2 regions of the Hydrogenophaga sp. GW823-FHT04C09 genome follow, and region 2 is predicted to be linked to the other one. Evidence: predicted binding sites of a transcription regulator. Region 2 holds the regulator's gene; the other holds the start of a gene.
The links. The regulator HrcA, encoded in region 2, represses chaperone genes, less so after heat shock. The targets are predictions, from matches to a motif close to TTAGCACTCNNNNNNNNNGAGTGCTAA.
Positions count from the first base shown of each region.

Region 1 (9,540 bases), on a different contig from region 2:
GCCCAGGCGCTGGCCGCCCACGGCGCCACCGTCTGGCTCAACGGCCGCGATGCCACCAGCCTGCGTGAAGCGGTGGACCGGGTGCGCGAAGGCGGCCAAGCCGCTGGTGGCACCGCGCACGCGCTGCCCTTCGATGTGTGCGACGAGGCCGCTGCCACGGCGGCCGTGGCCCACCTGCTGGCCGAGAGTGGCCGGATCGACATCCTGATCAACAACGTGGGCCAGCGCCGGCGCCAGCCCCTGGACGAATTGCCCGCCCAGGCCCTGCGGGAGCTGCTGGAGGCCAACCTCGTCTCGGCCTGGCACCTCTGCCGCGAGGTGGCGCGGCCCATGCGCGCCCAGGGCGCTGGCCGCATCATCAACGTCACCTCCATCGCCGGGCCGATCGCCCGCGCCGGCGACGCGGCCTACACCACCAGCAAGGGCGCGCTCGAAGCCTTCACGCGCGCGCTCGCGGCCGAACTCGGCCCGCAAGGCATCAACGTCAACGCGATCGCTCCGGGCTATTTCGCCACCGGCGCCAACACCGCCATGGTGGAGGACGCCTCCGTGGCGGCCTGGCTTGATCGGCGCAGTTCGCTGGGCCGCTGGGGCCGGCCCGAGGAGATCGGTGGCGCGGCGGTGTTCCTGGCCTCACCCGCCGCCAGCTACGTCACGGGCCAGGTGCTGGTCGTGGACGGCGGCTACCTCGCCCACTTCTGAGCCGCGCGGGCGTCAGCCCGCGTGCCGGCGAACCCAGGCTTCGTAGGTGGACACCCATTTCTGAAGGAATTCGCGGCTGTCGGCGCCGATGCCCCCGTCCTTGTCGAACAGGCCTTCCTTGGACTGGATGAACGCCTCGGGCTGGCCCAGCGTGGGCACGTCGAGGTAGGCGAGGATGTTGCGCAGGTGCTGCTGTGCGAGCGCTGTGCCAATCGCGCCGACCGACACGCCGATCACCCCGGCGGGTTTGCCGGCCCAGGCGCTCTGGCCGTAGGGGCGCGAGGCATGGTCGATGGCGTTTTTCAACACCCCGGGCAGGGAGCGGTTGTACTCGGGGGTCACGAACAGCAGGCCTTGCGAAGCCGCGATCTCGGCCTTGAGCCGTTTCACCGGGGCGGCCTGGTTCGCGTCGTCGTCCTGGTTGTACAGCGGCAGGTCACCGATCTCGAGTTGCTTGAACGTGAACTCCTTGGAGGCAAGCTGGGCGAGGGCCGTCGCCAGCCGACGGTTGAAGGAGTCGCGGCGCAAGCTGCCGACGATCACGCCGATCTGAAATCCACTCATGGCAAATCCTCTCCTGGAACGGGGTTGGGGAAACAACAACGGTGAACGCGAGAGACTACAGGCTCAAGACAAACACTCAGGACGGTGTGGGTACCGGTGAGCCCGCCGGCAGGTGCAGCACCACCTTGCGCGGATCGTCGGCCATCTGGTCCAGCGCGGCGCGGAGCCGATCGAGCAGGCTCGCGTCGTCCGCATCCTTCGCTTCGCCAGGCAGCGACAGGGAGGCCAGGCGAAAGCGCAGCGACAGGCCCGCCGGCAAGGAAGGCACCTGCTCCAGCCCCTTGGCCACGATGTGTTGTGCCAGCAGCATCAGGTCGTCGGGCTGCAGCGGCCCTTCGACCAGCACCGCAAAACGCGCATTGGCCACACGGCAGACCGTGTCCACGTCGCGCGCCACGTGCGACAGCCGCGATGCGGCCACCACCAGTGCGCGCTCCGCCACCTCCCGGCCATGGCGGGAGACGATGTCCGCATGGTTGAGCAGCTCCACCATCAGGAGGCCACTCTGATGCCCATAGCGCCTGGAGCGGCGCATGGCGTCGCGCAAACGCAGATGAAGCACGGGCTCGATGGTCAACCCGGTCAAGGGGTCCGTGCTCTCGATCGCGCGCAGGCGGGCATGGTTCTCGTTGAACTCCTTGGCACGCCGATGCAGGATGTAGAGCAGGAGCGGGATCTCGATGGCCGAGCCGATGAGCACGGCGTATTGCGTGACCCAGCTGTCCGGCAACACGCCGGCCGCGCGCAGTGCGGGAAACGGGTAACTCAGATGCACCGGCAGGAACCCAAGCGCCAGCCAGCCCCCGTACTTTTCACCCAGGCGCCAGGCCCAGATGCACAGTGCGAAGCTCAACACCACCGACAACAGGCCGTACAGGTTGAGCACGACAAAGGCAAAGCGGTTCTGCAGCAACAGGTAGACCACGGGAAACAGCAGCCCGAACCACGACCAGGCCTTCACGAAAAGGTCCACCTGCCGGTGGTGGCGCGACACCGCACAGGCCTCGCGCACGAACCAGATGCCCGCCGCGGTGAGCCACAGCATGAACACCGCCGGCGCGGCGTCGTTCCACCACGCCCAGTCGCGCCAGAAAAACACCCCACCCACGCCGGTGAAGGCCGCCTGAAAGCCCAACATGCTCGCGACATAACAGCAGTAGGCGATGAAGGCGCGGTCGCCATACAGGCGCGCGTGCACCCAGCCCCAGAACAACACCAGCAGACCGAAACCGAGGTAGCCCCCGATCATCAGGAAAGTCCAGTAGCGCGTTTCCTGCAGCGTGTCTTCCTCCAGCAGCAGCAGTCGCGGGCTCAGCGGTGCCGGCCGGTTTTCCAGGCGCAGCCAGACCGGGCCCGTTGACCCGGCCGGCAAGGCAAACACCGGTGTCTGGTCGGGATGGCTCCATTGCGACACCGGCAAATGATCGCCCGCTTGTTGCACCGTCCACGCTCCCTGGGGTCCGGTGGCATGAAGCGTCGCCCGGTTGGTGAAGGCCGCCGCACTCAGGGCGAGGTACCAACGCCGGCTGGCGTCCAGGGGCGGCAAGTCCAACCGCAACCACAAGGCGGCAGCCGCCAGGTCAAAGGACCGGTAGTGGCCCATGGGCTGGAAGTCCCCCACCGGTCGGCGCATGGCCTCGTTGAGGGAGGCCTGACCCGAGGCATCGACCCAGAAGTGCGCTTGCAGGGTGACGTCGGACGCAGGAGGGGCCGCCTGGGCAGAACCCGGGTGCAAGCAAAGACCCAGGAGGGTGACCAGCGCCGTCAGAAAGCGAAGAAGGAGACGCTGGGCCGGCCCGTGGAAGGAGAAGATGCAGTCCATGCCGGCATCGTAAGTGTTTGTGTCTGACCAGCGCCCGGCGATCCGGTGGCCAGACCCATCGCATCAGAAATAAACCCCTTCGATCTTGAAATGGGGTTCCGGCGCCCTTATGATTAGCACTCGCTGGCGTTGAGTGCTAACACCCGACGCCATGTCGATCAGCGGTATCCGCTGGCCCGTCCGGGCTGGCACCGCCGTTCTGAACAAACCCCATCTGTTCCATACCCAGGAGATGCAATGAACCTTCGTCCTCTCGCCGATCGCGTGATCGTCAAGCGCATTGACAGCGAAACCAAGACCGCCTCCGGCATCGTCATCCCCGACGCCGCCGCCGAAAAGCCCGATCAGGGCGAAGTCCTGGCGGTCGGTCCCGGCAAGAAAAACGACAAGGGCGAACTGTCCGCCATGAACGTCAAGGTCGGTGACCGCGTTCTGTTCGGCAAGTACAGCGGCCAGACCGTCAAGGTCGCTGGCGACGAACTGCTGGTCATGAAGGAAGACGACCTGTTCGCGGTCGTCGAGTCCAAGTAACTGAACACCTCAATTTTTCCGGAGAAACAACATGGCAGCAAAAGACGTCATTTTCGGCGGCGAAGCCCGCGCACGCATGGTTGAAGGCGTGAACATCCTGGCCAACGCGGTCAAGGTCACCCTGGGCCCCAAGGGCCGCAACGTGGTGCTCGAGCGCTCCTTCGGCGCCCCCACCGTGACCAAGGACGGTGTGTCCGTGGCCAAGGAAATCGAACTCAAGGACAAGCTCCAGAACATGGGCGCGCAGATGGTCAAGGAAGTTGCTTCCAAGACGTCCGACAACGCCGGTGACGGCACCACCACCGCCACCGTGCTGGCCCAGGCCATCGTGCGCGAAGGCATGAAGTACGTGGCCGCCGGCATGAACCCGATGGACCTCAAGCGCGGCATCGACAAGGCCGTGGAAGCCCTGATCGCCGAGCTGAAGAAGGCCTCCAAGGCCACCACCACCAGCAAGGAAATCGCCCAGGTCGGTTCCATCTCCGCCAACAGCGACACCAGCATCGGCGAGATCATCGCCAATGCCATGGACAAGGTCGGCAAGGAAGGCGTGATCACCGTGGAAGACGGCAAGTCGCTGCAGAACGAACTCGACGTCGTCGAAGGCATGCAGTTCGACCGCGGCTACCTGTCGCCCTACTTCATCAACAACCCCGAGAAGCAATCGGCGCTGCTGGACAACCCCTTCGTGCTGCTGTACGACAAGAAGGTTTCCAACATCCGTGACCTGCTGCCCACGCTGGAGCAAGTCGCCAAGGCTGGCCGTCCGCTGCTGATCATTGCCGAAGACGTCGAAGGCGAAGCCCTGGCGACGCTGGTGGTCAACACCATCCGCGGCATCCTGAAGGTCGTGGCTGTGAAGGCCCCTGGCTTCGGCGACCGCCGCAAGGCCATGCTGGAAGACATCGCCATCCTGACCGGCGGCAAGGTCATCGCTGAAGAAGTGGGCCTGACGCTCGAGAAGGTGACCCTGGCCGACCTGGGCCAGGCCAAGCGCGTGGAAATCGGCAAGGAAAACACCACCATCATCGACGGTGCCGGCGCTGCCGCTGACATCGAAGCCCGCGTCAAGCAAGTGCGCGTGCAGATCGAAGAAGCCACCAGCGACTACGACCGCGAGAAGCTGCAAGAGCGCGTGGCCAAGCTGGCCGGCGGCGTGGCCGTCATCAAGGTCGGTGCCGCCACCGAAGTCGAGATGAAGGAAAAGAAGGCCCGCGTGGAAGACGCCCTGCACGCCACCCGCGCTGCCGTGGAAGAAGGCATCGTGGCCGGTGGTGGCGTGGCCCTGCTGCGCGCCCGCCAAGCCGCTGGCACCATCAAGGGTGACAACGCTGATCAGGACGCCGGCATCAAGCTGGTGCTCAAGGCCATCGAAGCGCCCCTGCGCGAAATCGTGGCCAACGCCGGTGGCGAACCGTCGGTGGTGGTCAACGCCATCCTGGCCGGCAAGGGCAACTACGGCTTCAACGCCGCCAACGACACCTACGGTGACATGATCGAGATGGGCATTCTGGACCCGACGAAGGTCACCCGCACCGCGCTGCAGAACGCCGCATCGGTGTCCAGCCTGATGCTGACGACCGAAGCCATGGTCGCCGAGTCCCCGAAGGACGACGCACCTGCGATGCCGGGTGGCGGCATGGGTGGCATGGGCGACATGGGCGGCATGGGCATGTAAGCTCTCCTTGCCTGAGACGCCATGCCGGCGTTGCAAGGGCTTGCCGTGGCGCTGCCACTGTCTACGCCCTTGCGCCTTGGCCTGGCACCTCAGGCTGCGTCGGAATGCATCACTGCACACTGACGAAAGCCCAAAACAAAAAGCCCCGCGAGAAATCGCGGGGCTTTTTGTTTTGGGCTCGGCTCGAGCTACTTCATCAAGGCTTCGAGCTTGATCGTGTCCGCCACGAACGCCCGGATGCCTTCGGCCAGTTTCTCGGTCGCCATCGCATCCTCGTTCAGGGCGAAGCGGAAGCTGGCTTCGTCGTGGGTCACGAAGGGGATGTCCAACGACTGGGCGGCGCTGGCGTCCAGTGCCCGGCTCAAGGGCGCATCGCTGGCGGCCAGCTGGGCCAGCAGCTCGGGGCTGATGGTGAGCAGGTCGCAACCCGCCAGCGCCGTGATCTGACCCACGTTGCGGAAGCTCGCGCCCATCACCTCGGTGGCGATGCCGTGCTTCTTGTAGAACTCGTAGATGCTGCGCACCGAACGCACGCCCGGGTCGTTGGCACCGGCCATTGCGGCCTCGTCCCAGCCGGCGCCCGCGCTCTTTTTGTACCAGTCGTAGATGCGGCCCACGAAGGGCGAGATCAGCTGCACCTTGGCCTGGCCACAGGCCACCGCCTGGGCGAACGAGAACAGCAGCGTCAGGTTGGTGTGGATGCCTTCGCGCTCCAGCCGCGCGGCGGCCTGAATGCCTTCCCAGGTGGAAGCGATCTTGATCAGCACACGGTCCACATGCACGCCGTCACCCTGGTAGAGCTCGATGATGCGGCGCGCGCGGGTCACGGTGGCCTCGGTGTCGAAGCTCAGCCGGGCATCCACCTCGGTCGAGACCCGGCCCGGGATCAGGCGCAGGATCTCGCCACCAAAGGCCACCAGCAAGCGGTTCATCACCTCATCCAACCCCTGGGCGCCGTGCTTCGCGACAGCGTCCTTGAGCAGATGGGCGTACTCGGGCTTCTGGACCGCCTTCAGGATGAGCGACGGATTCGTCGTGGCGTCCTGCGGGGCGTAGGCTGCAATCTGATTGAAGTCGCCCGTGTCGGCCACGACCGTGGTGAGTTGCTTGAGAGCGTCAAGTTGGTTCATCAGCGGATTATCGGCCAGGCGATGTAATAAAATTTCACCGCATCGCCCCTCAATGTAACCAACCCCAACATGCTCGACCGGATCAAAGCCTCCCTGCCCTCGCTGGCGCCTGCCGAGCAACGTGTGGCCAAGCTCGTGCTGCTGGACCCGCGCACCTTCGCCAGCCTGCCCGTGACCGAACTCGCCGAGCGCGCTCACGTGAGCAAACCCACGGTGGTGCGGTTCTGCCGCAGCATGGGTTACGACGGCCTGTCGGACTTCAAGCTCAAGCTCGCCGGCACGGTGAGCGAAGGTGTGCCGTTCATCCACCGCAGCGTGGACGTGGACGACAAGACGAGCGACGTGCTGGTCAAGGTGATCGACAACACGGTGGCGGCCTTCCTGAAGTACCGCAACGACGCCTCCAGCCACGCGATCGAAAAGGCGGTGGACGCCCTGGTGGCCACCTACAAGAACCGTGGCCGCATCGAGTTCTATGGCGCGGGCAACTCGGGCATCGTCGCGCAGGACGCGCAACACAAGTTCTTCCGCCTGGGCATCAATGCCATCGCCTACAGCGACGGCCACATGCAAGTGATGAGTGCGTCCCTGCTCGGGCCGGGCGACTGCGTGGTGATCATCTCCAACTCCGGCCGCACGCGCGATCTGATGGACGCGGCCGACATCGCGCGCAAGCACGGCGCGACGGTGATCGTCATCACCACCAGCGGCTCACCGCTGGCGCAGAGTGGCCACATCCACCTCTCGGCCGACCACCCGGAAGGCTACGACCGCTACAGCCCGATGACCTCGCGCCTGATGCACCTGATGGTGATCGACATCGTGGCCACCTGCCTGGCGCTGCGCATCGGCGGCACCAAGCTCCAGCCCCTGCTCAAGGAAATGAAGAACAACCTCCGAAGCAAGAGGTACACGTGATCGTGCGTGCCAGAAACGGCCCAGGACGGCGGGTGCTTCCCGCAGCGACGTAAAGTGGGAGGCCCGGCGAAGCCGGGCCGGAGGACATTCGCGGAGGGGAGCACCCACCGTCCGCGCCAACGCCCACCCGGTGGCGTGAAACTAGATCCGCCCTTCTTCCACCGCATGGCAGGCGATGCGAATGCCCCCAAGGTCCAGCAGATTCGGACGCTCGCTGCGGCAGCGGTCGTTGGCATGCGGACAACGCGGATTGAAAGCACACCCGCTGGGCGGGTTCAGCGGGTTGGGCACCTCACCCGAGACCGGTGTGCGCGCCTTGCCGGTGTCGTGCATCTTCGGAATCGCATCGAGCAGCATGCGCGTGTAGGGATGGCGCGGCCGGTCGAACAGCGTGTGCTTGGGCGCCAACTCCACCAGCCGCCCCAGGTACATCACCCCCACCTGGTCGCTCACGTGGCGCACCACCGCCAGGTTGTGGCTGATGAACAGGTAGGTCAGCCCGCGCTCGCGCTGCAGGTCCTTCATGATGTTGAGCACCTGCGCCTGCACGCTCACGTCCAGCGCCGAGGTGGGCTCATCGCACACCAGAAACTCCGGCTGCGTGGCCAGGGCCCGCGCGATGGAAATGCGCTGGCGCTGCCCGCCCGAGAACTGGTGCGGGTACTTCACGCGGTCCAGCGGTGACAGGCCCACCGACTTCAGCAACTCATCCACCCGTGCGCGCAAAGCCACCGGCTCGGTCTCGATCTCGTGCTCGCGCAGCGGCTCGGCAATGATGTCCTCCACGCGCCAGCGCGGGTTCAGGCTCGCGTACGGGTCCTGGAAGATCATCTGGATGCGGCGGCGCAGCTTGCGGCCTTCCGGCGTCTTGAACGCCGCATGCGCGTCCTGGCCATCGAACTCGAAACCACCCCGCGTGGGCTCGTACAAGCCCACGAGCAGGCGCGCCACCGTGCTCTTGCCGCAGCCCGACTCGCCCACCAGGGCCAGCGTCTGACCCCGTGGAATGTCGAAGGACACGCCGTCCACCGCACGCAACAGCTGGCGCGGCTGACGCTCGATCACGCGATTGAGCCAGGGCACGGACACGTCGAAGGTCTTGGCTAGGTCGGTCGCACGCACCAACGGCGCCTCGAGGGCGGCAGCAGGTACCGCGGCACGACTTGAAGCACCACGGTTTTGCGCGGCCCGCACCGCTTTTTCGATCATGTCGGCGCTCATGCCAGGGCTCCTGCTTGCGCGTGCAGCCAGCAGGCCGCCCGGGTGGCTCCGGCCGGCAGCAGATCGGGCCGGTCGACGTGGCAGCGGTCGAACACCTTCTCGCACCGCGGGTTGTAGGCACAGCCGGAGGGAATGGCGTTGAGCCGCGGCATCGCGCCGTCGATCTGGTGCAGGCGCTCGCGGTCCTGGCTCATGTCGGGAATGCAGGCCATCAGGCCGGCGGTGTAAGGGTGCGCCGGGTGGTTGATGACCTCGTGCACCGGGCCGATCTCGGCGACGCGTCCGGCGTACATCACGGCCACGCGGTCGCAGGTCTCGGCGATCACGCCCATGTCGTGCGTGATCAGCATCACCGCCGCCCCACGCTGTTTGCAGATGGTCTTGAGCAGCGTGATGATCTGCGCCTGGATCGAGACATCGAGCGCGGTGGTGGGTTCGTCGGCCACGATGAGTTGCGGCTCGGCCGCGAGTGCCAGAGCGATCACGACGCGCTGGCGCATGCCACCGGAGAACTGGTGCGGGAAGTGGTCGATGCGCTGCTCGGCGGCCGGGATGCCGGTGTCCTTGAGCAGGTCGATCGCGCGCCTGCGCGCCTCGGCCTGGCTCACCGGCAGGTGGGTGGTGATGGTCTCGATGAGCTGGCGGCCCACGGAATACAGGGGGTTGAGCGAGGTCAACGGGTCCTGGAAGATCGCGCCGATCTGGCGGCCCCGCACCTTGCGCATCTGGTCGTGCGGCAGGTTGTCGATGCGGCGGCCGTGCAGCAGGATCTCGCCCGAGGCGACACGGCCCGGCGGCTCCAGCAGGCCGATGATGGAGGCGCCCGTGAGCGACTTGCCCGCGCCGGACTCACCCACCACGCCGAGGATCTCGCCCGGGGCGATGTCGAAGGAAACGTCGTCCAGCGCGCGCAGCGTGCCGCGGCGGCCGGGGAATTCGACGACCAGGTTCTTGACTTGGAGAAGGCTCATCTT
Region 1 covers NZ_JBXAIO010000002.1:209,693-219,232, reverse strand. The annotation lists gene AC1Q9M_RS06160 (SDR family oxidoreductase) at 1-702, shown strand, start outside; gene AC1Q9M_RS06155 (NADPH-dependent FMN reductase) at 715-1,266, opposite strand; gene AC1Q9M_RS06150 (sensor domain-containing diguanylate cyclase) at 1,343-3,001, opposite strand; gene AC1Q9M_RS06145 (co-chaperone GroES) at 3,326-3,619, shown strand; gene groL (chaperonin GroEL) at 3,651-5,297, shown strand; gene tal (transaldolase) at 5,486-6,427, opposite strand; gene AC1Q9M_RS06130 (MurR/RpiR family transcriptional regulator) at 6,497-7,345, shown strand; gene AC1Q9M_RS06125 (ABC transporter ATP-binding protein) at 7,487-8,566, opposite strand; gene AC1Q9M_RS06120 (ABC transporter ATP-binding protein) at 8,563-9,537, opposite strand.
Region 1: AC1Q9M_RS06145 (co-chaperone GroES) is a predicted target of HrcA. The motif match lies at 3,202-3,228, and genes of this name have one in related genera.

Region 2 (9,540 bases):
CTCCAGCCGCTGGGGCGCATCGTTGGGCGGGTAGCCCTGCATGCTGGCGTAGATGCAGGCGCCGATCGCGTAGATGTCGGTCCACGGGCCCATGGAGGAGTCGCGCCGGTACATCTCGGGCGCGGCGAAGCCGGGCGTGTACATCGGGCGGATGAAATTGCCTTCCTTGCTCAGCACCTCGCGGGCGGCGCCGAAGTCGATCAGCACCGAGCGGTTGTCGTCGGTCACGAAGATGTTGGCCGGCTTGATGTCCAGGTGCAGCATCTTGTGCTGGTGCACGATGCGCAGGCCGCGCAGCACCTCGTCGTACAGCGAGCGGATGGTCGATTCGCGGAACACCTTCTGTTTCTTGAGTTCACGCGCCGTGATGATGAATTCCTGCAGGGACGCGCCCTCCAGGAAGTTCATGACCATGTAGACGGTCTCGTTCTCGCGAAAGAAATTGAGCACGCTGACCACCGACTGGTGGGAGATCTGGGCCAGGGCCCGGCCTTCTTCGAAGAAGCTCTTGAGGCCCAGCCGGTACAGCGACAGCTTCTCCGGCTGCACCTGGGGCAGCAGCTCGCCGGGGCCGCGCGAGGCCAGCGACGAGGGCAGGTATTCCTTGACGGCGACCTGCTGGCCTTCCGTGTCCACGGCCAGGTACACCACGCCAAAACCGCCCGCCGCCAGCTTGCGGACAATGCGGTAACCACCGATCACGGTGTCCGGCGGCAGCGGTGCGGGTTTGACCTTTGACATAATTCGGATGGTTTCCGGAACGCCTCGTTTTGGACCACTCACCCTGATGGGCAAAGTTCAATGGCAGTTTACAGCATGACCGGCTACGCCTCGGCCCACTCGGGCGGGTCTGCGGCCCCGGCCAGCGCCGAGTCCAGCCGCGAGTCCCAGGCCGGTGTGGGCGTCGAAATCCGCTCCGTCAACAGCCGCTTTCTCGACCTCACTTTCAAGCTGCCGGACGACCTGCGCGCCACCGAACCCGCGCTGCGCGAACTGCTGGGCGCACGCCTCAAACGTGGCAAGGTGGAGGTGCGGGCCTGGATCGAAGGCCGCTCCGACACCGTGCCGCGCACGCCCAGCGCGCTCGACCTGCAGAAACTCGTGGGCCTGCAGGACAACGTGCGCGCCTGGCTGCCCACGGCATCGCCCCTGTCGGTGGCCGAGGTGCTGCAGCTCACCTCGCGCCAGCAGGGCAACCCCGGCGAGTTGAACGAGGCCCTGGTTACTTTGGCACAGACCGCGCTGGACGGCCTTACCAGCGCCCGTGAACGCGAAGGCAAACGCCTGGCCACCATGCTGCTCGACCGCCTGGGTCAGCTGCGCCAGCTTGCCAAGGACGCGCAACCCCTGATCCCGCAACTGGTCGCGCAGCAGCGCCAGCGCTTCATCGACCGCTGGAACGAGGCCCTGGGCGCGGGTGCATCCGCCACGGCGCAAGGCAGCGCCATCACCTCCGACATGGCGCAGGACCGGGCCCTCACGGAAGCCACCGCCTTCGCCATCCGCATCGACGTGGCCGAAGAATTGACCCGGCTCGACTCCCACCTGACCGAGATCGAGCGCCTGTTGAAGAAGGGCGCCGAGGTCGGCAAGCGGCTCGACTTCCTGATCCAGGAACTGCACCGCGAGGCCAACACCCTGGGTTCGAAGTCGTCCAACCTCGAACTCACCCGCATCTCGGTGGACATGAAGGTGCTCATCGAACAGATGCGCGAGCAGGTCCAGAACATCGAATGACATACGGCCCCCACGCTCCACCGCTGCGCGGGTCGCTGCCCCCCAAGGGGGCGCGTTTCGCCTTGGGGCGGCCCGGCGGCGAAACCCAACTTCTTGCCTCGTAATGGAATACCCCGGAAACCTGTTTGTCGTCGCGGCCCCCAGCGGGGCCGGCAAGTCCAGCCTGGTCAAGGCCTTGATGGAGCTCGATTCGCGCGTCGTGCCATCGGTCTCGCACACCACGCGCCCGCCCAGGGGCCAGGAGCTGCATGGCCGGGAGTACTACTTTGTAAGCAAGGAAACCTTCGACCAGATGGTCATCCAGGGGGCCTTCTTGGAGTGGGCCATGGTGCATGGGAATCGCTACGGCACCTCGAAAATGGCCATCGAGCAGCGCATCAACCAGGGCGCCGACGTGGTGCTGGAGATCGATTTCCAGGGGGCTATCCAGGTCAAGCGCATCTTTCCCAACGCCGTGCTGATCTTCATCCTGCCGCCAAGCTGGGAGGAATTGCGCTCGCGGCTGGAGCGCCGGGCGGAAGATACCGCCGAGGTGATCGAATTGCGCCTGCAGAACGCCGCCACCGAGATGGCCCATGCCAGGGAATTCGACTTCGTTATAATCAACGAGTTGTTCGAGCGGGCCTTGTTTGACCTCAAGGCCATCGTCCATGCCCAGCGGCTCAAGTTTTCCGCTCAGCGTATCGCCCGCGGCGATACCTTCCAAGCGCTCAACATCCTCTGATTCACCGCCCATTTCCTGGAGCCCGCCCATGGCACGCATCACCGTCGAAGACTGTCTGGAAAAGATCCCCAACCGCTTTCAGCTCGTGCTGGCCGCGACCTACCGCGCCCGCATGCTGAGCCAGGGCCATGCGCCCAAGATCGAGAGCAAGAACAAGCCCGGCGTGACCGCCCTGCGCGAGATCGCCGACGGCAAGGTCGGCCTGGAAATGCTCAAGAAAGTGCCCCTCTGAGGCCTTTCAGGTCCCTCGAAAGAAAACACCGCGCTGCGGTGTTTTTTTTCGCCCCTGCTCCGGACGTATTCATGCGCCTTGCACAGACTCTGTGCATGGACTCAGCGGGATCCATCGTCTCGCGCTAAAGTATGCAGATGATCACCGAGGCCGACAACGGCACCCTTCAGTCCCCAGCCGAGCAGGCGCATCCGGCCGCGAGCGCCGCTGCGGCGAGCTTTGCCGCGCTGCTGGGCAAGTTGGATTACCTCGGTCCGACCGACATTGAAAGCATCCGCCAGGCCTACCGGTTCGCCGACGAGGCCCACCTGGGCCAGTTGCGCAAGAACGGTGACCCGTACATCACCCACCCGATCGCGGTGGCCGCCCAGTGCGCCGAATGGAAGCTGGACGCCCAGGCGCTGATGGCGGCGCTGATGCACGACGCCATTGAAGACTGCGGCGTGACCAAGGAAGAACTGGTGGAGCGCTTCGGCGCGCCCGTGGCCGAGCTGGTGGACGGCCTCACCAAGCTGGAGAAGCTGGAATTCGACACGCGTGAGCAGAACCAGGCGGAGTCGTTCCGCAAAATGCTGCTGGCCATGGCCAAGGACGTGCGGGTCATCCTGATCAAGCTTGCCGACCGCACCCACAACATGCGCACCATGGGCGACATGCCGCGCTCGAAGTGGCAGCGCATCAGCAGCGAAACCCTGGAAATCTACGCACCCATCGCGCACCGGCTGGGCCTGAACTTCACCTATCGCGAACTGCAGGACCTGGCGTTCCGTTTCCTGCATCCCTGGCGCTACGAGGTGCTCTCCAAGGCCCTCAATAAATCGCGCAACCGCCGCCGCGACCTGATCGCCCGCGTCCAGCGCGAGGTGGAAGCAGACTTCGTGCGGCACGGCATGAGCGTGCGCATCATGGGTCGGGAGAAGACGCTGTATTCGGTCTACCGCAAGATGGACAACAAGCACCTGTCGTTCTCGCAGGTCACCGACATCTACGGCTTTCGCATCATCGTCCCCGAGCTGACCGACTGTTACACCGGGCTGGGCGTGCTGCACCAGCTCTACAAGCCGCTGCCGGGCAAGTTCCGCGACTATGTGGCCATTCCCAAGGTCAACGGCTACCAGTCGCTGCACACCACGCTGATCGGCCCCTTCGGCACCAACATCGAGTTCCAGCTGCGCACGCACGCCATGGACGTGGTGGCCGAATCGGGGGTGGCCGCGCATTGGCTCTACAAGGCCAGCGAACCCAACAGCGACACTTCGCAACGGCTGGGCACGCAATGGCTGCAGTCCTTGCTGGACATCCAGCAGGAAACGCGCGATGCGGCGGAGTTCTGGGACCACATCAAGATCGACCTCTTCCCCGATGCGGTCTATGTGTTCACACCCAAGAGCAAGATCATGGCGCTGCCGCGCGGCGCCACCGTGATGGACTTCGCCTACGCCATCCACAGCGACGTGGGCAACCACACGGTGTCGGCGCGCATCAACGGCGAGCAGCGACCGCTGCGCACCGAGTTGGCGAATGGCGACGTCGTCGAGATCGTCACGGCCGAGAAGGCCGAGCCCAACCCGACCTGGCTGTCCTTCGTCAAGACCGGCCGGGCGCGCTCGAAGATCCGGCACCACCTCAAGACGGTGGCACAGGAGAAGTCACACGAGCTGGGCGAACGCATGCTCGGCCAGGCCCTGCGCTCCGAAGGCATCGCGACCCTGCCGTCCGAAGTGGGCCCACACCACGCGACCTGGGAAAAACTGCTGCGCTTCACCGGGAACAAGTCGCGCGCGGAGCTGCTGTCGGACATCGGCATGGGCAAGCGCATCGCCAGCATGGTGGGCAAGAAGCTGGCCGTGCTGCTGGCCGAAACCGGCCTCAAGCCCGACGCCCTGCTGATCAGCACCGAGCGCTACGCCAGCGGCCGGGACGAATCGGTCTCGCAAGGTGTGGTCACGCTCGACGGCAGCGAGGGCCTGTCGGTGCAGTACGCGCCCTGCTGCAAGCCGATCCCGGGCGACCGCATCGTCGGTTACCTCGGTCGTGGCGAGGGCCTCGTGGTGCACGCGGACGACTGTCCCACCGGCAAACGCCTGCTCTTGCGCGATGGCGAACGCTTCCTGGAAGTCGAGTGGGCCGACGAACCCGTGCGCTCGTTCGACACCACGGTGATCGTGACCGTCACGAATGGCAAGGGGGTGCTCGCGCGCGTGGCGTCCAGCATCGCAGCGGCCGAAGCCGACATCACCCATGTGGACATGGGCGATGAACCCGCCCAGACCGCGACGGACATCCGTTTCTCGGTGGCAGTGCGCGACCGCCAGCACCTGGCCGATGTGTTGCGCAGCCTCAAACGCACCACCTCGGTCATCAAGGCGCAGCGCTACAAGCCCTGACTTCAGGCGCCCTCGCCTGGCGCCGGATACCGCACGCTCAGCACTTCGAGCTCCTGCACGCCGCCAGGCACCACGAGCTTCACCACATCGCCCACCCGCGCCTTGAGCAGGGAACGCGCCACGGGAGAGATCCAGCTGACCTGGGCCTGAGCGCTGTCGGCTTCGTCCACGCCCCGGATCGTCACGGTGGTCTCCTGCCCGTTGTCGTCGGCGTAGGTCACGGTGGCACCGAAGAACACCTGATCGCCACCAAAGTGCAGCGAAGCGTCGACGACTTCGGCGATCTCGAGCCGGCGGGTCAGGAAGCGGATGCGCCGGTCAATCTCGCGCAGGCGCTTCTTGCCGTAGAGGTAGTCACCGTTCTCCGAGCGGTCGCCATTGCTGGCCGCCCAGTGAACGATGTCCACGATCTTGGGACGTTCGTCGTCGATCAGCGAGAACAGTTCGGCGCGCAACCGGTCGTAGCCGGCGCGGGTGATGTAGTTCTTGCCACCGGGCACGGGCGCCGCGGCCGGCAGATCGTCTTCATCGTCCGAATCGGTTTCGCGGGTGAAGGCCTTGCTCATGGTGGGCGATTCCCAGGCAAAAAATGAAAAAGCCCGCAGCTTTTGGCTGCGGGCTTCCATATGGTGCGGCTGGCAGGAATTGAACCCACGACCCCTTGGTTCGTAGCCAAGTACTCTATCCAACTGAGCTACAGCCGCGAAGCCTCGAATTATAGCAGCATTTTTTTGGTAGGCCGTGTTGGACTTGAACCAACGACCAAAGGATTATGAGTCCTCTGCTCTAACCAACTGAGCTAACGGCCCGCCCAAGGATTGTAGGGGGGCTTATTTGTGGTGGCTGAGCGCGTTACCAACCAGCTTGGCCGTGACATCAACAATCTGGATCATGCGCTCGTACGACATGCGCTGGGGGCCGATCACACCCAGCGTGCCCACCACCTGGCCGTCCACCTCATAAGGGGCAGTCACCACGGACAGGTCTTCGTAGGGCACGACCTGGCTTTCACCACCGATGTAGATGCGCACGCCATCGGCCTGGGCCGACACATCGAGCAAACGGATCAGCTGGGTCTTCTGCTCGAACAGGTCGAACATGCGGCGCAGGTTGCCCATATCGCTGGAGAACTCGCTGACGGAGAGCAGGTTTCGTTCGCCCGACACCACCACCTCGTCCTGGGCCTCGCTGGCCTCGGCTCCGATATCGACCGCCGCCTTCATGAGATCGGCGATCTCGCCGCGCAGGGCGTCCACCTCGGTCTTGAGGCGCTCGCGCACCGCCTCCATGGTGAGACCGGAGTAATGGGCATTGAGAAAGTTGGCGGCTTCCAGCAGTTGTGGCTGGGTGAAGTTGACCTGCGTGTGGATGATGCGGTTCTGCACGTCGCCCTCGGGCGACACGATGATCACGAGCACGCGCCGTTCGGACAGGCTGAGGAATTCGATGTGGCGGAACACCGAGGCGCGCCGGGGTGCCATGACCACGCCCACGAACTGCGACAGGTTGGACAGCATCTGCGCGGCGTTGCTGATGACACGATGCGGCTGCCCCGCCTCGATGCCCGGGGCACCCATGTCGCTCACCGTAGGCAGGCTTTCGCGGCGCACCGTGAGCATGGTGTCCACAAACAGCCGGTAGCCACGGGCCGTGGGAATGCGGCCGGCCGAGGTGTGCGGGCTCGCGATCAGCCCAAGCTCCTCGAGATCGCTCATCACGTTGCGGATGGTGGCCGGCGACAGCTCCATGCCGGCGGCCCTGGCGAGCGTGCGCGAGCCCACGGGCTGGCCGTCGGCGATGTAACGCTCGACGAGGGCTTTGAGCAACAACTTGGCGCGGTCATCCAACATGGCTTCATTCTAAGGACGGATGCCCCCGACGGTACCGCCGACGCACAGGGTTTTATGCCATTCCGCCACAGGAAAGCTGTGTTGTAATTTCCGAATGAGCATGTCAACCGACACCCGGTCCACGACCGCCCGATGGAACCGGCCCCTGCGTTTTGCGCATGTCGTCATTGTGGGCAAGTACCACGCACCCGGTGCGCGCAATGCGGTGGACGAGATCGCGCACTTCCTGCACGACGAAGGCTGCGACGTTTCGCTGGAAAAGGAAACCGCCGCCAACACGGGCTTGCTGCAGTATCCGGCGCTCGACGTGCCGGCCATGGGCAAGGCTTGCGACCTCGCCCTGGTGGTCGGCGGCGACGGCACCATGCTCGGCATCGGGCGCCAGCTCGCGCGTTATGGCGTGCCACTGGTGGGCATCAACCAGGGTCGGCTGGGCTTCATCACCGACATTCCTTTTGACAGCTACCAGGAAAAGCTGCGCCCCATGCTGCGCGGCGAGTTCGAGGAAGACGCGCGCGCGCTGATGGCGGCCACGGTCTGGCGCGATGGCCGTTGCGTGTTCGAGGCCACGGCGCTCAACGACGTGGTGGTCAACCGGGGCGGCGTGGCGAGCATGATCGAGTTGCGCGTGGAGGTGGACGGCCATTTCGTGGCCAACCAGCGCGCCGACGGCCTCATCATCGCGTCGCCCACCGGCTCTACCGCCTATGCCCTGTCGGCCGGTGGCCCCCTGCTCCACCCCGGCATCGGCGGCTGGGTGATGGTGCCGATCGCGCCACACACGCTGTCCAACCGGCCGGTGGTGATTCCTTCGCACAGCGAGATCGCGGTGGAGATCGTCTCGGGTCGCGACGCCAGCGCCAACTTCGACATGCAGACGCTCACCAGCCTGCTGCATGGCGACCGCATCGTGGTGCGCCGCTCCGAACATGCGCTGCGCTTGCTGCACCCGGTGGGCTGGACCTACTTCGACACCTTGCGCAAAAAGCTGCACTGGAACGAAGGGGCCTGAAAGCCCGGTCAGAATAGCGGCTGCGCTCCCATTTCATCAACGCCGCGCCTCTTACACCCATGAGCCTCAGACGCATCGTTTTGCGCGACTTCGTCATCGTGCAGTCCCTCGAACTGGAGCTCGGCTCCGGCTTTGGTGTGCTCACCGGGGAAACGGGCGCCGGCAAGTCCATCCTGATCGACGCCCTGCAACTCGCGCTGGGCGCGCGCGCGGAAAGTGGCGTGGTGCGCGAAGGTGCGGCGCGCTGCGACATCGCGGCCGAGTTCGATGCCCCCGCTTCGCTCACGCCGTGGCTGGAGGAACAGGGATTTCCCGTCGAAGACGGCCTGCTGCTGCGCCGCACCGTGGACACCGAGGGCCGCAGTCGGGCCTGGATCAATGGCAGCGCGGCCACCGTGACCCAGCTCAAGGCCCTGGCCGATGGCCTGGTGGACATTCACGGCCAGCACGCCTGGCAAAGCCTCACGCGCGCCGATGCGGTGCGCGACCTGCTCGACGCCTATGCCGGCATCGACACCGCGCCGGCGGCCCGAGCCTGGACACAGTGGCGCCAACGCCGCAAGGCGCTGGATGCCGCCATCGAAAAACAGGCCACGCTGCAGCAGGAAAGCGAACGCCTCGCCTGGCAGATCGCGGAACTCGACAAGCTGAGCCCTCAGGCCGGCGAATGGGAGGAGCTCAATGCCCAGCACAGCCGGCTCGCCAACGCCCAGGGCTTGCTTGACGCGGCCCGGGTCGCCGCAAACGCGCTGGGCGAAGACGATACCAACGCCGCAGCCCTGGTCCACCGTGCGCTCTCGGCCCTACAGGCACAGGCCCACATCGAACCGCAGTTCGCCAGCGCCATCGAAGCGCTGGAGGCCGCGCTCGCTCAGGTGCAAGACACCGTGCACAGCCTGCACCAGTACAGCCGTCACACCGAACAGGACCCCGCCAGCCTGGAGGCGCTGGACCAGCGCCTGTCGCTCTGGGTTTCGCTGGCGCGGCGCTACCGCCGCACGCCGGAAGAGCTGGCCGAGGTGCACGCGCAATGGAAGGCAGAACTCGCCCAGGTTGACCAGGCGCTGGACATCGAAGCCCTGCAACGCGCCGAGCGCGCCGACTGGAAAACCTTTGGCACCGCCTTGCAGGCCATCAGCAAAGAACGGCAGAAGGCAGCCCCCAAGCTGTCCAAGGCCGTCACAGCCACCATGCAGACGCTGGGCATGCAAGGCGGGGTGTTCGAAGTCGCCTTGCTGCCGCTGGATGAACCCCAGGCCCAGGGCGCGGAGCAGGTCGAGTTCCGCGTCGCAGGCCACGCGGGCGCCACACCCAAGCCGGTCGGCAAGGTGGCTTCGGGCGGTGAGCTGTCTCGCATCGCCTTGGCCATCTCGGTCGTCACCAGCCGCTTGGGCCAGGCGCCCACGCTGATCTTCGACGAGGTGGACTCGGGCATCGGTGGGGCCGTGGCCCACACTGTGGGCCAGTTGCTGCGCCAACTCGGCAAGGACCGCCAAGTGCTTGCCGTGACCCACCTGCCCCAGGTGGCCGCTTGCGCCGACCACCACCTGCTCGTGAGCAAGCAGGCCGTGGGCCGCCAGACCCAAAGCACCGTCGAG
Region 2 covers NZ_JBXAIO010000004.1:520,098-529,637, reverse strand. The annotation lists gene AC1Q9M_RS14795 (serine/threonine protein kinase) at 1-741, opposite strand, end outside; gene AC1Q9M_RS14790 (YicC/YloC family endoribonuclease) at 802-1,737, shown strand; gene gmk (guanylate kinase) at 1,841-2,461, shown strand; gene rpoZ (DNA-directed RNA polymerase subunit omega) at 2,490-2,693, shown strand; gene AC1Q9M_RS14775 (RelA/SpoT family protein) at 2,831-5,080, shown strand; gene greB (transcription elongation factor GreB) at 5,083-5,646, opposite strand; tRNA gene AC1Q9M_RS14765 (tRNA-Arg) at 5,708-5,784, opposite strand; tRNA gene AC1Q9M_RS14760 (tRNA-Ile) at 5,813-5,889, opposite strand; gene hrcA (heat-inducible transcriptional repressor HrcA) at 5,911-6,930, opposite strand; gene AC1Q9M_RS14750 (NAD kinase) at 7,031-7,942, shown strand; gene recN (DNA repair protein RecN) at 8,002-9,540, shown strand, end outside.